DNA from 3 places in the Anaeroplasma sp. genome. Region 1 is predicted to be linked to each of the others. Evidence: riboswitches for the same ligand, from Rfam matches in the RefSeq annotation. Region 1 holds a riboswitch; each other region holds the start of a gene.
What was found. A riboswitch is a leader RNA that binds a small molecule or an ion and turns the genes downstream of it on or off. The one in region 1 is predicted to bind cyclic di-GMP.
Positions count from the first base shown of each region.

Region 2: linked by a shared signal. The riboswitch ahead of SPJ17_RS06645 (immunoglobulin-like domain-containing protein) and the one ahead of SPJ17_RS08560 (hypothetical protein) in region 1 are both predicted to bind cyclic di-GMP.
Region 3: linked by a shared signal. The riboswitch ahead of SPJ17_RS04465 (hypothetical protein) and the one ahead of SPJ17_RS08560 (hypothetical protein) in region 1 are both predicted to bind cyclic di-GMP.

Region 1 is NZ_JAXFPY010000125.1:19-6,196, forward strand. Features, by position in the region: partial or broken gene SPJ17_RS08550 (hypothetical protein) at 1-353, opposite strand, end outside; gene SPJ17_RS08555 (hypothetical protein) at 357-1,448, opposite strand; gene SPJ17_RS08560 (hypothetical protein) at 1,476-2,261, opposite strand; cyclic di-GMP riboswitch class I at 2,322-2,397, opposite strand; gene SPJ17_RS08565 (bifunctional diguanylate cyclase/phosphodiesterase) at 2,506-4,134, opposite strand; gene SPJ17_RS08570 (EAL domain-containing protein) at 4,147-6,178, opposite strand, start outside.
Region 2 is NZ_JAXFPY010000098.1:620-7,987, forward strand. Features, by position in the region: partial or broken gene SPJ17_RS06645 (immunoglobulin-like domain-containing protein) at 1-1,826, opposite strand, end outside; cyclic di-GMP riboswitch class I at 1,880-1,954, opposite strand; gene typA (translational GTPase TypA) at 2,299-4,125, opposite strand; gene SPJ17_RS06655 (ATP-binding protein) at 4,255-5,451, opposite strand; gene SPJ17_RS06660 (lysophospholipid acyltransferase family protein) at 5,555-6,388, shown strand; gene SPJ17_RS06665 (diacylglycerol kinase family protein) at 6,390-7,247, shown strand.
Region 3 is NZ_JAXFPY010000067.1:48,069-55,436, forward strand. Features, by position in the region: gene SPJ17_RS04445 (DegV family protein) at 1-647, shown strand, start outside; gene SPJ17_RS04450 (potassium transporter TrkG) at 776-2,128, shown strand; gene SPJ17_RS04455 (TrkA family potassium uptake protein) at 2,125-2,889, shown strand; gene SPJ17_RS04460 (diacylglycerol kinase family protein) at 2,889-3,743, shown strand; cyclic di-GMP riboswitch class I at 3,982-4,061, shown strand; partial or broken gene SPJ17_RS04465 (hypothetical protein) at 4,112-7,368, shown strand, end outside.

The DNA.
Region 1 (6,178 bases):
CTTCTTTCGTGTGTTGCACGATTGATTTTTTCCTTGACGAAGAATACATCTCCATCTGTTTGAATAGAATTACCACTATCCTTAATTGTAGTACCAGTAATAAAATTGCTATCGAAGGCATCAACAGAACCAGCTAAGTGCTTCTTTAGTTCTGCCCCTGTGATATCTTGGCTAAAATTAGTTCCATCTAAGGAAATCATTAATCCTTCTTGGCCTTCAACCTTAAAATCGAATTCATCTACTGTGGCATTATTGCCAATCAATACATAGGCAAATGTTGTAGCGGTTAGGGATACTGCTAGTGCTAATGAAGCTGCCCCAGATAAAATTAATTTAATTGCTTTTTGCTTCATATCTTATCCCTCCACCTTTGTAAAGTTTAGGAAGAAGCGGATTGATTCTGTATCCACACGTGGAAGATAATCTGCATCGTAACCATCTAACCAAATGTAGAAGGTTGCTCTTACAATATTGTAATTCCCTTCGGTATCTCTTTCGAATATTCCTAAAGGATACAAATCATCAAAATTCTTAACTGTTTCAACATATTCCGTATCATAATCCTTTAAATAAAGACCGTTCTTTGCACGCTTGTGTGTATTATTGAAATATGTCACCATTGGATTAACTGCCGGATTATGCAAATCATCTGTTGCATTTTTGTATGCACTAGAACCATATCCGTCGTTAAGCTCATAGATTAAATCACCTTCACTTCCTACAACACCAATTCGCATTGCGTTTGCTGGATTAATAGTGATTTTTTCTCCTGATTCATATAATCCTACTGTAGCTGGATTTTCTCTTGTATCTAAAGAAGGTAAGATATTTAATGAATTATCTAAAGGTACTTCAGATGGATCAGCCTTAATATATGATTCACCTAAGCCTTCCTCATGATCACTATCCGCAAATACTAATTTGTATTTTTCCTTCGGATGATTCGATGATGGGATTGCTCTAAAATATAAATCAAATTTCAAATAGGAAGCCGATAGCTTGTTTTCTGTTAAAGCAAATGGTTTAAAATAATCACCATCTATATAATCTAATGGATCCTTTACATTATCTATTGTATTAAATCCATAGAATTGCCAATTTTTATTTGGAGATACAGCACCAAGTACTGTTTCGCCATAAGTATTTACCATTGATTCTACTTCATCACTTGTAAAATCATTTAATGTCTTGTTTTCATCATTAACTAAATTATATCTTTGAAGTGCAATTGCTTTTGTAAGCTCGCTTTTTGTGATTGTATCAACAAAATGTACTCCGTCTACGGAAATCTCAAGACCTTCATCCGTATGAATATGAATATCAAATTCATCGGTCCATGCATTTGCGTTTCTCGCAAACCAAGCGTAGGTTGTTGAGGTTAGACAAACTGCAGTAGCTGCAACTGATGTAAGACCCATTATTAACTTTCTCGTTATGTTTCTTTTCATACCTCAACCTCCTTTACTAAATTGCTGCTACATCAATACTTTGATTAGCATTTCAAATTTAATAGTTCCATTGTAAAGTGCCTCTCCATAATACTCGGAATCAGGATCATCTCCCTCTAACCATAATAATATAGAATACTTTACATAATTCATTCCTTGACCATAACCGATATTAATCTGCTGATCGTCAAATACAGTTCCACCTGAAGGATTTGACGAATTTGCAAATGATGCAGGAGTGATAATATAGCTTGGATATTCAATCGATGTTACATCCTTATATTTATCCAATGCATGAGCTCTTTCAAGTGAATCAGGTTTCTGATACAAGTGAGGGTCAGAAACATTATAAGATTCATAATAAGTAAGAACTCTAATAATCTCATCAGAATAATTTGTAACATTAGAATATGTTAACTGCACATTTACACCAACACCACCGGATTGTGATGTATTTTTTATATAGAACGTATAAACATATAATGAGTTATTGTCTATAGGATTAAATCCTGTTGGTTTACAAATTTCTCTTAAAGTTTGGTAATCCTCCTCCAAGAAATATCTTGGAGAATAATCGTTCATATTTGTCATTGGGTCTGCAACTAAGCTAGCAGATGGATTCTCTTCATCTAAATCAAGAGTGACACCTATACTTTTTTGTACATCGCCTGATTGAACACGAATCACAAATTGTCCTGCTTCTTGTCCAAGCCACATAGCCATGATAATCAAGGCAGCCGCAACAAATAACAAAATCAATAGTGCCATTTTAAAGAAATTCGATTTCCATAAGGATACAAGTTTTTTTGGCATCTAGGCTACCTCCTTCGTCATTTTAGAAAATAAAAATGCCATTCTGGATTACACTTCCAAAATGACAACTGGCTGACCTATTTTGGTCCCTGTAGCTTTGCGTCGCTAGATTACTCTAGTTTTGCCTTTAACTACTTAAAATTATAGGGCCTTTAGAAAACGTTGTCAACCAATTTTGGTATGAAATCCGTTAATTATGTGAAATTTTGTTAGGCATTTTTTTTAAAGTGTCTATTTGTTCTTTTTAAACTAATAGATCATCATCTGAAGGATCCGAGACCAATAAATCGTCTCCTTCAGTATCATCATAATCGTTATTTGTGCGGGATTCTCTAGAAATACGATCTAAGTATTCTTCTGGAGTTTCCTCATGATCTTCTTCAAGTACTACATCATCAGAATGCATTTCCTTGAATAATGCTTCATTATCCTCAAGAGCGGATACATCATCAAGTAATACTTGATATTGACGTTTTTCAATATATTCTTCGAATGCTTCTTCACTTAATGCTTTCGCAAAATAGTAACCCTGACCTAAGAATACATTCTGTTCCTTAACGTACTTAGTGATTTCTGCAGTTTCGATACCCTCAGCAATTAATTCCTTGTTGTTATCCTCTGCATATTTAACTAAAATTTGTAAGAATCTTTCCTTCATGAAGTTGTTTTCAACATCCTTAAGGAAGTTTCTACCAAGCTTAATAACATCGACAGGGGACTTCTGAATGTTTTGTACAGATTGTCCATCAAGCTCAAATCCATCGATTGCAATCTTGAAGCCATAGTCACGAAGCTTGTAGATGTTTGTTTTGATTACTGCGATTCTTTCTACCATCATGAAGTCATTAACTTCTAACATGAACCACTCAGGCTTTGCTTGGTTCTTATTCATGATTTCAATGAATGAGTTTGCAAGGTGTGGGTCAAGTAGCTGCTTCGTAGATAAGTTTAGTGAAAATCTAAGTGGAACCGTAGGGAACTTTTCTGCCATGCTGTTATGCATACGGATCATAGTTTCCATACCCCATTCACCGACCCACTTGATGTCTCCAGATTGCTCTAAGACCTTTAAGAAGGTTGCTGGAGACTGTATACCCTTCGTTGGGTGATTCCAACGCATTAGGGCCTCAGCACCATTCATTAGCTTATTCTTTAAATCAAGAATAGGCTGGAAGTAAAGTGCGAATTCCTTCTTTTGGATCGCTTGCTTAACTTCTTGGAAGTAAGCCATATTATCATATTCTTCTTCCTTGATTGTCGCATAGAAGTTTGTATATTTATTACCACCATCACGCTTAGATACGTAAGTGGTTAATTCCAAATTGGAATATAATTCTTCGAAGGTTTGACCTGCATTAGGATATGAGGCCATACCAACGGATACAGAAAGTGTAATGGATTCACCAACCAATACCTGGTATGGTGCTTGTGCAGCTGTAACAATCTTAGATGCAATCGATTCAAGTCTTGCGAAGTTATCCTCATCCTTAATAAATACCATAAATTCATCATTTTGATATCTACATACAGATGCATTATATGGAATTACTCTTAGGATTCTTGTTGCAATTTCTTTAAGCATTAAATCGCATGCCTCATGGCCGAATACTTCATTTAAATCGGAAAATCCATCAATATCTACATACATTAATGTCATCGCACCGAAGCGGTCAACCTTTTTAATGTAATTACGAACAGAATCCTCCATTGCTCTTCTTGTTACTGCATCCTCAACAATAACCTCAGATTCTTCCTTTTCCTTACGTATGTTTCTACGAATTAACCAATATAACAAGAAACCTAGTCCTAAAGTAACGATTAATGAAACGAAAACTAATACAATAGCTCCGCCATCAGAAATTAAAAATCTCATAGTCCATACCTCCTACTTCTTACTCTTGGTATTGTACATCTCTAATAATTCAACTGCATCATCGTATGGCATTGCCTTACCAATTAACCAACCCTGAATTACTCTACAGCCCATCTTCTTAACCATATCGGATTGTTCCTGTGTTTCTACACCTTCACAAATTAAGTTAAGATCTAGGGCATTACCTAAGGCACAAATCGTCTTAACGATATTTTCGTGTACCTTATTTGTTTCGATATATTTTGTAAATTCCTTATCAATCTTTAAGGTATCTACTGGTAAATCCTTTAAATATAGCATAGAAGAGTAACCTGTACAGAAGTCATCTAAATGAATATGGAAGCCAGCTTCTCTAAGTAATCTAAGCTTTTCTGTAATGAGCTGCATAGAACCCATTAATAATGTTTCTGTAATTTCTACTGCTATAGAGCCCTTCTTTAGCTCATTTGAATTAAATTCATCAATTAATTGCTGTACAAAACCTACCTGTAGTAGCTGTACTGGAGATACGTTAATAGAAACATGCACTCCATATGGTTCAAGCTTCTTTGCAAGCTTGAAGGATTCTGTAATAACAAACTTACCAATATCTAGCATGTGACCACGCTGCTCAGCAAGCTCAATGAATAGCTGCGGTGATTTATCTCTATATTTTGGATTCATCCAACGAATTAATGCCTCAAAGCCATCAATTCTGTTGTTGAATACATCAAACTGAGGCTGTAGCCACATTTGGAATTCACGACCAATTAAGCCCATTTCGATATCGTGCTCCATTTCATCTGCAGCTAAGATAATACCATCCATTGTAGGCTCATAGATAATATAATCCTTACCTGTTAAGGATGACATATTTCTATAAGCTAAGTCTAGCTTAACCCTTATATCATCAAGCTTAATTTCTTGAAAATCTGTAGATTTAACATTATAAATTACAATTTTAGTCTTTAAATAGATATTATTTGCTTTAACCGTAATAGGTCTTTGAAGTAAATCTAAGAATTCATTGATTAATGGCTGTACACTTGCGAATTCATCGTTAGGTACAATAACCATAAACTTAGATTCATCGATATGATATACCTTATGCTCCATAAAGGAATCCTTAATCATATCTAATAATTGAATTAATAATTGATTATATACCGTCTTACCAAAGACTTGGATGATATCTGCATACTTAGTAATATTGATTTCAACGAAGGCTACATTATAGCCTTGGTTGTTTTCTAATATCTTTTCAAATTGGTTTTCCAGTGTGAATCCATTATCACACTTCGTAACAGAATTCTTACCAGACATGATTTCTAGATGCTTACGCATTCTATAATCTGTTGTAATATCTGTACCCATTAGATAATAGCTATTGGAAATGAATAATGGAGATAAATGTAAGAATTTTACATTTTCTTCATCATATAGGTCCATAGGAACCTTACATTCAAATGCTTTATTTTCCTTTATTGTTTTAATGATTGGCTCATTTGTTTCAACATCAATAAATTCATCAACATTTAAAAGCTTTCTTGTAACACCATACATTTGCTTAAATGTTTTATTTGTAAATATGATCTTACCATTTGGATCAATTCTTAATACCATTGCCTTAGTAGCCTGTACTGCGTGGCGGTCAGCTCTAAGTAGCTGTGAGCACTTTCTTACACCTAAAATCATAATTCCAAGCATTGCAATCGTAACGATTACTCCAGCAACGAAATAGATTACAGCCTGCTGAATTACCCAATCGATACCTAAGAAGTTATCACCTAGTACAATTACTGTACCATAGTAGGAATCTAAATAATCAATATATTTTGCAGAGAATACAACAGACTGACCAACATTTAATACAATATTGATATCCTCATGATTGTTTAGAGTAGTCATTTCAATACCATAATCGGTTGAAATGTTATCTACTAAGAATCTAAATCCTATAGAAGGATCTACTGTAGTATATTCAATTGCACCATCCGTATCAAAGATTACCATTTGACGCTCTGCGTTTGCTGCATACTCAAGAACTACAGATGCAGCAATACGA
Region 2 (7,368 bases), on a different contig from region 1:
AAATCTCCTTTTTCATTTGCCATTCCATTTTGAATTCTTGTAGATAAAATATTACCTAATATAGAGATTTGGCTTAATTCGTCACTAATTTGTGAGAATGTTTTTTCTAGTAATTGGGTATTAGAACCTACAGATATACTAATATTTATATTTGTAGAATATTTTTCTTCATTACCAAAATCACCAGTAATTGTGATACTTGCGTAATTATTTAAAGTAATATTATTTAAATATAATTTATTAGGATTCTCTAATGTAATATAATCAAATTTTTCTTGCTCTGGAGCCTTTTTGTATGTAATACTTTTAAGTCCAATATTCCTATAAGCAGACCATTTAAATAATTCTGTATTTACAGGGGATGTATAAGATGTTCTATAATCATATGCTCCATTATCGTTTACAATTGGTAAATGATATAAAGCTTCATTATCATCTGCTTCACTATTTCTAACATTACTAATTACGATTGGAGATATTTCTTGAACTAATTTATAGAAATTAATTTCATTATTATGTGCAGATACCTTAAAGTTAAATGTTCTAGTAAAGACTTTCTCATTTACCCTTATTTCTGCATATAATGTGACTGCTGCATTTTCTAATCGTTTTGCAGTTATTTTACCTGTATTTGTAATAATAGATTCATCACTAGATTTCCATGTGATACTTGCATTTTGACTAGGAATGTAGGTTGGCAAGAATAAATCCAATGAAATTGTACGGTTTTGTGGTAAATGAGCTAAAGTGCCATCAATTAGTTCTGTTTTTGAACCTAAAATTTTAAAATTAATAATTTCATCATTATGAACTTTAACAGCACCTAATGCATTGTAATACTCATTAGATGAATTTTGAACAATTATATCTGGAGATGTAAAAGTACATCTTGTAATAGCTGAAACAGAAATACCATAGAATGCATAATGGCCTAAAATATTTGTAGTTGAACCAGCCGAAACTCCATCCTTTAAGACATCCTTAACATGGTTTTTAACTAGGTTAATCGCACCATTTTGATCATAATTATCTCCTAAGGTAACTGTTCCATTAAATGCACCCTCACCGAATACCTCTAATAAAGCATTAGGATCTGTTGCAGTTGTATCATTAATTGTTAAATCACCATTTAGTGTAGAACCATTCATATAGATGGTCGTAGGTTCACTAATTGTGTAATTGTTTGTTAAGGTAATATTATTGCATAAAACAATAGTAGGAGTTTCTGATAGCATACCAGAATTCATATCATCGATTGCCTTTTTAAAATCTGCTTCGCTTTTAACGAAAATATATTTATAATAATCGGCATTTTCAGTAAAGGTTGTAATAGTAACTTTAACATCCTTATTATCTAAAATAGAATTTTTTGCTGCTTGATGCAATTCAAATTTAAATCCATCGGTTTTATTTGATGCAAGTCCAATAAAATTATATTTCTCTTCTATTTTTAAAGGCTTGCTCACAACATCATTTAATGTTCCAATATATGTATTGTTGTAATAAACAATAATTGCCTTCAATAGATTTTCATCAGAAGTAAAGTCTTTTGCTAATTGAATATTATAGTATCTATGAAGAATAACATCTGTTTGATTTTCTGTGGTGATGTTAATTTCCTTAATATCACCAGCTTCTATATAGGTCCATTCAAAGATATCCGTTGATGAGGTGTAGGTAGTTTTAGCATTAATGGTTGTGGCTGAAACACTAATTTCTCCTCTTGCAGATATCCTAGAAACATATGCATAAACGCCTAATGTAATAGCAATCAATGAAACAATGGATGCTATAATGATTATAAACTTAGTCTTAAAATGCTTCATAGAATTGCCCCCCTTTTTAAAATAATAAAACCAGTTGCTATTACTTTTATGTAAATCGCAACTGGCTGTCTCGTAAAGACCCTATAGCTTTGCGTCGCTAGATTACTCTAGTTTTGCCTTTATCCAATATGCCATAAGTATATCATTTCAAAAAAACGATTTCAACATATATTTTATTCGCAAGCTATCGATTCCCCCTAAAAAATAAAAGTTAAACTCACATCCAGTTAGGCAAATAAAGCAAAATTGTTGCATAAAATTTTGTGTTTTCAAACATTTATAATAAAATATGCTTTAAATGCTTCATTTTTGTCCGAAAATCCATAAATTGTCTCACAAAAAATCTCTAAAATTAAATTAGACTTTTTTTAAAATATGTCTAAAAAAGCCTATCGTTTAAATATTGAAGTTATGCATATTAAATATGAGAAAATTGAAAGAAGAAAAGAAGGGCTTATGAAAGCCCTCTAGTTTATTCCTTTTCACTTCTTCTTTTTGCATCAAATTTCTTACGTTCAACAGTGTCTAGAATTTTCTTTCTTAGACGGATATGCTTTGGAGTAATTTCTACTAATTCATCCTCGTTGATGAATTCTAGACATTGCTCAAGTGCCATAACAATAGGTCTCTTTAATACTACTGTTGTATCCTTGTTTGAAGAACGTGTATTCGTTTGCTGCTTAGCTTTAACAACATTCACTGCTAAGTCTAAATCCTTATTCGCAACACCAACGATCATACCTTCATAGATTTCCTCACCTGGAGAAATAAACATAGATCCTCTATCTTCAAGTGCACCAATGGAATATGCAGTAGATTGACCCTGTGCCATAGAGACTAATACACCAACACTTCTTTCAGCAACACTTACGGCCTCCATAGGTCTATATTCACTGAAGGAATGGTTGATAATACCATAGCCCTTAGTTAATGTCATAAAATCTGTATTAAATCCGATTAATCCTCTAGATGGAATATTATAAATAAGTCTAGTTTGTGTTTCTGTATTGGACATGGTTTCCATAATACCATGACGGTTACCCATCATTTCAATGATGGAGCCTGCAGTATCCGATGGAGTATCGATAACACAATATTCATATGGTTCCGACAAGATACCATCGATTTCCTTCATAATTACTCTTGGACGGGAAACCTGGAATTCATAGCCTTCTCTTCTCATAGTTTCAATTAAGATACCTAGATGTAATTCACCTCTACCAGAAACAATCCATTCTTCAGAATTTCCAATTCTTTCTACCTTTAAGGATACATCCTTTTGAACCTCACGGAATAACCTATCCTCAATTTTTGATGCAGTGACCATCTTACCATCCTTACCACAAAATGGAGAAGTATTTGTACCAAAGGTCATCTGTACGGTTGGTTCTGAGATATGAATTGGCTCTAAAGCCTCTTCCTTACCTACAGTACAAATGGTTTCACCAACAGATACATCAGGAAGTCCAGAGAATGCGACAATATCTCCTGCCTCACCCTCTTCAATTTCAATACGATCAAGTCCTAAATAGGAATATAGCTTTTGCACTCTAAATTGTTTAATCGATCCATCAAGTCTACAACAGGATACAACCTCACCAGACTTAATTGTACCACGTACAATTCTACCAATACCAATTCTTCCCGTGTAATCTGTATAATCGAGTAATGCAGGCTGTAATTGAAGTGGGGCATTACAATCCATAGATGGGGCTGGAATATATTTTAAGATCATATCGAGTAATGGTCCCATAGATGGAGCTTGTGTAGATGGATCTGGATCTAAGGATGATGTATTATTTACAGCACTAGCGTAGCATACTGGGAAATCAAGCTCATCCTCATCGCATCCTAAATCGATAAATAATTCTAATACCTCATCAACAACCTCTAAAGGTCTTGCGGATGGCTTATCTACCTTATTGATTACAACGATTGGCTTTAAATGTGCTTCAAATGCCTTCTTTAATACGAATCTAGTTTGTGGCATTGTACCTTCATATGCATCAACAATCAAAACAACTCCATCGACCATCTTCATAATTCTTTCAACCTCACCAGAGAAGTCTGCATGGCCTGGAGTATCTAAAATATTAATTTTTGTATCCTTCCATTTAATGGCAGTAGTCTTAGAAAGAATCGTAATACCTCTTTCTCTTTCTAGTGCGTTATTATCCATTACGCACTCCTCTACCTGCTGATTTTCTCTAAATGTATGTGAGCTTTGTAAAAGCTTATCAACCATTGTTGTTTTACCATGGTCAACGTGAGCTATAATTGCAACGTTTCTAATTTCCATAATTTTCACCCTTTTTTATAGAATTTAAACCTGTTTCATTATATATTAAATGAGTTTTGATTTCCACAATTTTTTTACTTTGTAAACCGATTTCTTTAAGGATAATTTCAAATATCTTAAAGAATTGGGCTATTTTTCTATTTTATTCGATAAATATTTAATAAATTGCTCTGCACATCTACCGGATAATGTACCGCTTCTCATTTGGAACTTATTGGCTTCTTTAATTAAAAGATCCTCATCCATTTGAATGTTATGATCCTCTGCCATTTTCAAAACCATAGATCGAAATTCCAATGGAGTTAAAGAGCTATAAAAGATTTGAAGGCCAAATCGATAGGATAGGGACAATTTTTCTGCCTGTGTTTCGTTTCTATGTAAATCATCAAATATGGTCCCATTATCCTCTGTTGTTTCTTTAATTAAATGTCTTCTATTGGATGTTGCATAAATGACAACATTTTCAGGCTTAGGCTCAATACCACCTTCTATGATACTCTTTAAATATTTATATTCAATTTCATTTTCCTCAAAGGATAAATCATCCATATAAATGATATAGTGATATGGTCTTGCTTTTAATTTGTTTATAATTTTAGATATTTCTGCCATTTGATGCTTATAGACCTCTATAATTCTTAAGCCCTTATCAAAATATTCATTAATTAAAGCCTTAATGGAGCTTGATTTACCAGTGCCTGCATCACCATATAATAATACATTATTATAAGGCTTACCCAAAATAAAGTTTTCTGTATTCTCGCATAATAGCTTTTTTTGATACTCTAATCCAATTAAATCCTTAAATGTAATATTTAATACATTTTTAATTGGCTTTAATATGCCATCCGCTACACGGAAGGCTTTATATATAGCCATATCCGATAGTCCCTTTTCCTTATAGAAGCCTTCAATTGCATGAACAAAATTTAAATAATTATTGAGTTGCTCAATCTTATTATATAAATCATCTAGCATAGTTGCTAAATAGGTATCCTCACCTCTTTTAAAGGTGAAATATTTTGTTTCCTTTAGGAATTCAAATTCCTTGTTATATAATTCAAAATATTCCTGATAATCCATCAAGATAATATTGGATTGTCCTTCTGTTTTTTGATTCAATTCAATACTTCTCGTATAAGAATTTTCATTATACATTAAAGTATACAAAATATATTTTTTATAAAGATTACCTGTTATTCCATGCTCTATAGAGAAGGATATTAGATTCCCTACCGCAAGTTTGGCAAGATTTTGATCATCCTTTGCATTCAAAATAGAATCTAAAATATATGCTTTTTTTATCTCATTCATTACATAAAACATAAAATGCACCTCTTTTGCCCTATATTTCTCTTAAATTATATCGAAAATGTAGAAAATAAAAAAGAAAAATGATAAAATAAAGTAGCAATGAGGAGTTTTTATTATGATCGTTAATACAATACTTATTCTTTTAGCCACTGCTACATCTGGCGTTATTTGTTATTTTACAGGAACGTATACAACATGGTGGTGGGTTTTAATATTCGTACTATTTATTCCTATTCTATACATCATTTGGTTTGGAATTTATTTAATTCCACTTTGGATAGCATCTCTATTTATGAATATAAAGATTAAAAAGGGCAAGCCACAGCCAGAAAATGGCTCTAAAATTTGTTATTGGTTTGTAAGACAAACCTCCTATGTGGTCCCTTTCCTATTCCGTATTCATTTTACTAGAAGTGGAGAATTCCCAAAGGAAAAAAGTATGATTGTATCCAATCATACATCGAATTTTGATCCAATGCCAATTCTATATTATACAAAAGGACAGCCAGTTACTTGCGTAACTAAGCCAGGTAATCTAACAATGCCTATCGCAGGTCCATTCATTTACAATTGTAATTTTATTGAGATTGATAGAGATAATGATTTTAATGCTGTAAAATCTATTGTTCGTGCATCTAAGGCATTATCTAAGAATCTAGCAAGTGTATATATTTGTCCTGAGGGAACAAGAAACCATCATCCAGAGAATGGATTAATGGATTTTAAGGGTGGAAGCTTTAAAATTGCATTTAAGGCAAAGTGCCCTATTACTGTTGTAGCTATTAAAAACACACACAAGGTTGGAAAGCAATTTTGGTATAGAAACACTAGAGTATTTGTCGATGTATGTGAGGTAATACCTTACGAAAAATATAAAGATATGAATTCGCAAGAGCTAGCTCACTACTGTAAGCATTTAATAGAGAAGAAGCTAGCGGAAAGGGGTTAATATGAATTATCTTCTTTATAATCCATTATCGAATAACGGTAAAGGTGACGATGGTAAGAAAAAGGCAGCAAAGGAATTATCTGGTCAATTCCCAGATTTAGAGGAGATTGACTATACTTCTACTATTTTTGAAGATTTAGCAAAGGATTTAAAGGCTGGAGACAATCTCATTTTAGTTGGTGGAGATGGTACCCTTTCTTTCTTTGCGAATGACATTAAAACATATCCTGTATGTGATGGTGTCACCTATTATTTATATCCTTGGGGAACAGGAAATGATTTTGTTCATGATTTGAAGGATAAGGATGTTAATCTAAAACTTATCGAAATCAATCCATATTTAGAAAAGCTACCTAAGGTTAAGGTAGGTAACCATGTGCAATATTTCATCAATAATGTTGGCTATGGTCTTGATGGAATGGTTTGTGAGGTTGCAGATTCCCTTAAAGCTAAGGGTAAAAATGTAAATTATACTTCTATTGCTCTATCCTTACTTAGTGGCAAATATGAGCGTAGAAACGCAAAAGTTACGGTTGATGGCGTTACAAAGGAATTCAAGGAGGTATGGATTGCCCCTACAATGAATGGTAGATACTATGGTGGTGGAATGAAGGCTACACCAGAGCAAAATAGATTAAGTGGCAATTTGACCTGTGCGGTAATGTATGGTCAATCTAGATTACATACCATTACAGCTTTCATGGGTATTTTTAAAGGGACCCATGTAAAGCATACCGAAATGATTGAATTCCTAGTTGGCAAGCACATTCACGTTGAATTTGATACACCTTGTGCTCTTCAAATTGATGGTGAAACATTCCTAGATGTTAAAGAATATGATGCTTGGTACGAAGAATAATAAATTTAGGGACTACAATTCAATGTAGTCCCCTTTTTTAATAATCATAATTCTTTTTTTTATTAGGAAATTGTATTCTTCCATTTATTTGGCTTTCTGCTCTTTTTTCTAAAATTAAGCT
Region 3 (7,368 bases), on a different contig from region 1:
AGGTAGTCTATATCCCTATGTCTAGCGGATTATCCAATTCCTGCCAAAGTGCTTTAGTTAGTGCTGAGGCAATGTATAAGGATAAGGTATTCGTTGTCGATGATCAAAGAATTTCTGTAACACAGCGTCAGCATACCCTAGATGCCATTAATCTTGCAAAGAAGGGCTATAGTGGAAAAGAGATTAAAGAGATCTTAGAAAGAGAAAAATTTAATTCAGATATTTATATTACATTAGATACTCTTTATTATTTAAAGAAGGGTGGAAGAATCACTCCTGCAGCTGCAGCCTTAGGTGGCTTATTAAAGCTTAAGCCTATTTTAACAATTAAGGGTGAAAAGCTAGATAAATATAGAATGAGAAATCGCGATTTGAATAATGCAAAGAAGATTATGATTTCTGCTTGTGAAGCATCCATCAATGGTTTTTTAAAGGATTTAGATGGTAGAACCGATAATGTATATTTAGAGGTTGCCTATACAGGTACGGATAAGGGCCCTGTATTAGAATTTATTAAAGAAATAGAAGAGGTTTTCCCTAATAGGCATATCGATTGCTGCCCACTTTCCTTATCTGTTTCTTGCCATATTGGTACAGGAGCACTTGCGATGGCGATATCTAAGGCTATTCCAGAACTTGAAGAATAACAAAATTGAGCCAAATGATTTGGCTCTTTTTTTCAAAATATATTTTTCGTAATCAATGATAAAAATGGCTTTTTCTTGTTTACATATAAAAAATATAGTATAATACAACATAAGTTGAGGTGTTGGATATGAAAAACAAAAAGATTCATCCCTACATTATAATCATTGTAAGCTTTTTAAGTATTATTATCGTTGGAACAATTCTTTTAGTTATGCCATTTACAACAAAGGACTATCATTCCATTGGATTTGTGGATTCTCTATTTATGGCAACCAGTGCTGTATGTGTTACAGGTCTTGCTACAAATAGTGTTACAAATTTTACGATTTATGGAAAAATCGTTATGGTAATACTTATGGAAATAGGAGGATTATCCTTCATTACAATCGCTATATTTTTCTATACGATGATTGGTGCTAAAATTGGAGTTTCCAATAGATTTTTACTTAGAGAGGCATTAAACCAACACTCTGTATCTGGTTTAATACCGCTCGTCAGAAAAATTGTTATTATATCCTTTTCTGTTCAAATTATATGTGCTGGAATTAATATGTTTTCCTTCACACATTATTTTGATAATTGGTGGGATGCATTAGGAGTATCCTTATTCCATTCTGCATCCGCATTTAATAATGCAGGATTTGATATTTTTGGCGATTTAGGTGAGGATTCCTTAATCCGATTTAAGGATGATATTTTAGTAAATATGACAACAATATCTATGATTATCATTGGATCTTGTGGATTTGTTGTAATAGATGATATCTTTAAAAAGAGATTTAAATGGAAGAGGCTCTCTCTTCATTCTAAGCTAGCTATTGTTACGACATTATTCTTAATCTTCGGTGGTGCATTACTCATTAAAGTAACACTAAGAGATCCAGATTTTACATGGCTTCAGGCACTTTTCGGGTCAGTAACCTGTAGAACTGCAGGCTTTACAACCTACAATTTAGCGAATTTAAAGGATTATCCAGGTGCTTATTTAATGTATGTTGTTTTAATGCTTATTGGTGCATCCCCTTGTGGTACTGGTGGTGGTGTTAAAACGACAACTTTAGCCGTCGTTTTAATTGCGATTGTGTTCTATGCAAGAGGTAAAAGTGCTAGAGCCTTCGGAAGAAAAATATCCAATGAGCAAATATTTAAAGCGTTTGTTTTAATTGGTATGTGTGTACTTATTGTATTCTTAGGTGCCTTCTCAGTAAGTATTGTACAGACAGATAGAACCTTAGCAGGTACAACAGATACGTATGGTATGCAAGAAATCCTATTTGAGGTTGCGAGTGCATTCTCAACAACAGGATTATCTATGGGTATTACTACAAGCTTAAATGCTGCAAGTAGAATTATATTATGCTTTATTATGTTCTTTGGTAGACTTGGCCCATTAACTATCATTGGTGTAGTGAATAAGAATTGGCTTGGTGCTTCAAAAGAAGAGATAAAATATGTAGAGGAGAATGTGATTATAGGATGAGAAAGATACAACAAAAGAAATCATTTATGATTATAGGTCTTGGTCGTTTTGGTGCAAATATTGCCAAGATGTTAGCAAATATGGATGCAGATGTTTTAGCTATTGATATTGATGAGGAATCCGTAACTAAGGTTGCTCCGTTTGTCCCACATTGCCTTGTTGCAGACTCCACAAAGGCAAATGCCTTAAAGGAGCTTGGAGCAAATCAAATTGACCATGCGGTAGTTGCGATTGGTAACAATTTACAGGCATCTATTTTAACCGTTTTAAATTTAAAGAACTTCGGTGTAAAAAAGATTACGGTTCGTGCAGACGAAGAAGGACATAAAGAGGTTTATAGAATGCTTGGAGCAACAGAGGTAATCATTCCTGAAGAGGCAACAGCACTTTCCTTAGCAAACCAAATCATGTCCGATTCCATTTTGGATTATTATCAGCTATCAGAGGATTACACAATGGTAAAGATCTCTGTTGGTGAGGGCTTTGAGCCTAAGAGCATTATCGATATGAATGTTCGTGTATTATTTGATGTAAATATTGTTGGTGTCATTAAAAATGATAAATTTGCAATTCCTAAGCCTATGGATTTAATTGTTCCAGGAGACATTTTAGTTGTTGTGGGTACTAAGGATAATTATTCTAAGTTTGAGCAATTCTTAAATGTTAAGTCAAAGCCAAAGGTAGAAGAAAAGAAGCCTGCCCCTGAAAAAAAGGCTCAAGCTAAGCCTAAAGCGAATGCTAAGGAGACAAAAAAGAAATAATGCGAGCTCTTTTAGTACATAATCCTAACAGTAGAAAAAGGCTTAAGACAAAAGAAATCGATTATATAAAAAAAGAATTGTCTGTGGAATACACCACAGACATTTTTGAAACTTTAGGAAGAGGCTCTATTAAAGAATATGTATCTATTCATGCGAAGGATTATGATTTAATCATTGCCTCAGGTGGAGATGGCACCATACATGAGGCTATAATAGGCATTCTAAATAGCAAGAAAAATCCTACTTTAGCCATCATTCCAAGAGGAACGATGAATGATGTAGCAAAGTGCTATAAAATACCTAAAAACCTTAAAAAATGCGTAAAAATCATTATAAAAGGAAATTCCATAGAAAGGAATGCATACCATGTAAATGATACGTATTTCCTATATGGACTAGCTATAGGTCGATATACTTCTGTATCCTATAGAGCAGATAAAAAGAAGGAACTGGGAAGGCTTGCCTATTATTTTGCTTGTATAAAGGATTTCTTTAAATCAAAAGCGACAGATGTAAACATAAATGGAATTAATTTAAAAATATCACAAGCATTTATTATTGATAATAAATACATGGCAGGATACCCTATAGAAGCTATAAATGATGATTCGATTCATTTGAAATACATCCTATCCAAAAATAGATTTATAGATACGTTTAAATTCCTTTTCTTTTTACTATCTAAAGCCAAAAGACATTCTAATGAAATTATAGGTAAGGATATAAAAATAGATGGAAAAAACATATGCTTTACTCTGGATGGAGAAAGATATATTACAAGCCATGCAACAATAAATAAGCTTAATAATGCAATAAAAATTATTACAGGAGAACAAAAGGAAATCATAATTTAGTTGTGATTTTCTTTTCTTTTGGGTTGGGAAGCATCACAATATTTTTGCATTGATTTCTATTATTATTCGTATTATAACGAAGGCTTTATCTGTTACATAAACAATATTTATGTTATTGTACCTATTCAAAAAACAGACAATAAATTTAGAGATTATTTTCATTTTTAAGATATTGAAAACGTTTTTATTTTGTGATATACATAAATATAGAATATTTATGAAAACACAAGTATAGAAAAAGTAATAAAGGCAAAACTAGAGTAATCTAGCGACGCAAAGCTAAAGGGGCCATAGGGAGATGGCTAGCCAGTTACCGATTATATTGGGGGGACTGGCTTTTATTCTTCAAAAACGTAGGAGTGAGATTTATGAGTACAAGAGAAAGGACAACTAGAAAATGGGTAACCAAAGTTTTATCTGTAGTTGCAGTATTGGTTGCCCTTTTTGTGCTTGTCTTTTCTTTATTCTCAAATCCTTTTACTCGTGTATATGGTTTATCAAAGGAAGTATCTACAGAAGCAGAATTAAAGAGTGCACTTGAAGCACCAGAGTATGATGAAATTATTGTTACAGCATCGATTACATTAACAAATGGTACAACCTTAGATGGTGATTTAGATGACGATGGGGTAAGAAAGACCATTCGTGCTTTAGTTACAGGTACAACCGATCAGGGTGTAATCAATAGCAATGCATCCAATTACACACTATTCTATATTGCAAAAAATGCAACAGTACATATTAACAACTGTATCATTAAGGGTGGAAGAAATAGTGCTATCGTTAATGGTGCAAGCGATAGTGCAACCTCAAATAATTCCACGCTTTATATCGATAAATCACAAATCTCTAATTCAGGTTCAGCATCCACTCATGGTGGTGGTATAAGAAATACCGTTGGAGGTAAAATTGTACTTACCAATTCATCAATTACAAGAAATGTTGCTGAATATGGTGCTGGATTCCAAAATCAGCAAGGTACATTTATATTAGATAATTGTTCCGTTTCTGAAAATAGAAGCTTATCCTATGGTGGTGGCGGTGGAGAAAACACGGGTAACAACAAGGGGAATGGCACAAATGCTTATATGTATATTTACAATTCCACGATTGCAAATAATACCTCAAAGGAAATTGGTGGAGGTATCAATAACTGTAAGAATGGTAATTTATATGTAATTAATTCAACTGTTGCAGGTAATGCAACAACGAATGGTACATTTTCTGGTGGTGGTATTGGTAATAATGATTCTACCCTAGTTTGTACAAACTCAATTTTATTAGACAATGTATATCTTTCTAGCGATACAGTAGAAGAACAGGATGCCTATGAATATTCTTCTGGTTCTGTAACGCTTGAGGGCTGTGTATATGGCACAGTAACAGGTAAGACAGCAGCTCTTGCGAATGCAATTAAGGTTGAGGATTCCTGCTATAAGGCAAGTGAGGATGATTCTGTATTTGCAGCAACAAAGACAGGATCCTTAATTAATGAAGATGGCTCACAGGGTACTCTAACCTATAATCAGGTTGCTTTAGTTAAGGATGAAAATGGAGTTACCTATGCTCCAATTGCATCCGATTCTATGGCAATATCTGGCAATTCAAGCCTAACACCAGTAAAGGTTGAATTTGATCATTCCAATTTATCTGATATTACCTATAATACAGGAGATTCTTGCTCAAGCACAACCATAGCTCCAACGACCATTGGTGGTGGTATGGCAATGAAGGATAGCGAAAGAATTGTAACAGTTACAGTTTTCGTAAACCAAGACTTCCAGGTTAGTGGTGGTACAGTATATGGAGATTCCTATATTGTTGATACTGAGGGGACAACAGATATTACACTTTCTGCAACTCAAAAGGCAAATAAGGAAAATGAAACTGTTGTGTGGACACTTGTAAACGAGGATAGCAAGGAGCTTACCATCATCTCAACAGAAAATCCTTATACCATTGATACATCCTCCTCAAGTGATATCATGCAAAATTCATGGGATGCATCTAAAAATGCATATGATATTGTATTACAGCCAATTTGTATGTCCTTAGATTGTATAGCTGCCGATAAGAGTGTAGATTTAAGTTGGAATTTATCATGGTCGAATACGTATTCTAACTCCTATAACTTAACAAATACGATTTCAAACTATGAGGTATATTATGGATTAGTTAATGATTTTAATTCATCATCAACTACCTATTATCAAGAAACAACAAGTACCAATATTACCGTAAGTGGTTTATCAAATGAAACAACATATTATTTCTTTGTTGTACCTAAGTTTAATAACAAAAAGACAGAGGATAGTGTAGGCTATGTTACGGAAACTCCAGTAGGGTCTGGAGTTAAAACCTATGTGCTTACAGATTCTATTGAAGATGGTGCAAGCTATTTAATTGTAAGTAGCAGTAGTGCAGGTAGTGCAAATGCGTTAGTTAGCGGAAGCAATGCAGGATCCTTTCAAAATGTGACAGTAAAGACTCTATCTGGTGCAAGCTATATTGAAGTTGATCCAAGTGATGCAATGCTATGGACTGTAACCCAAAATAATACGAATTATAGAATTCATTCAGAAAATTATTATATAAGTCTATCAAGTAAAGTTCTTTCTACAACAGCACAAAACTTAACAGTAGCATTTACGAATTCTGCGGCAACTATAAGGTATTCAAGTGGTTGGAGAACATATTATTTGGACATTACTGATACAACCCCAAAAAGATCACCTGCTGCATCGAATGTATATTTCTATAAGTTAAAATCTAAAGCAGATGCTCCAACTACCATTCAATCATCTATGCAATCCACTATGGGAGTAGATTCTGGTAGAATTACAGGGCTTACTACAGCTATGGAATATTCTACAGATGGTTTAAATTGGATGGATGTTACCAGAACAACTATGGAAAATGTAGCTGTTGGAAATTATTATTTCCGTTATAAGGAAACTTTCCTTTCTTATGCATCCGCTGCAGTTACAGTTAAGGTTCTACCAAAATGTATTATAGGCTTATCTATTAAGCAATCTTTAAATTTAAACTATACTGCATTCGATAGCCTAGATTTATCGAATCTAATTGTAACGATTATCTATAATGATGAAACGACTAAGGATGTCGCATTTAATGATTTTAATTCACTTGATTCTAGTGTTTATGAAAGAGAAGATGGTGTAATTACAGTATCTAAAACCAATGGAGTAACCCTACACTGTAGTGATAATGCTACAAAGATTATCGTTGATTTAGATGGCTTTAGTGCAACAACGTTAGCATTAAATATTTCTCACAAGCTAAATCTTGTTGATGCTTTAGCACCAACCTGTGAGAATAATGGTCATAATGCTTATTATATTTGTGATGATTGTGGCGCTATTTATGATACAAATCATAATGAAGTTACTTTAGAATCCTTAAGCGTACCAAGCATTGGTCATACTTATGGTGATGCAACTTATGTGTGGTCTAGTGATAATTCAAACTGCACTGCAACACTCGTTTGTCAAAATGATGCAAGCCATAAGATTATAGAAGAGGCAAATATAACATCAGAAATCACAACAGCTCCAACCTGTACGAATACAGGTACAATGACCTATACTGCTACATTTAGTGATTC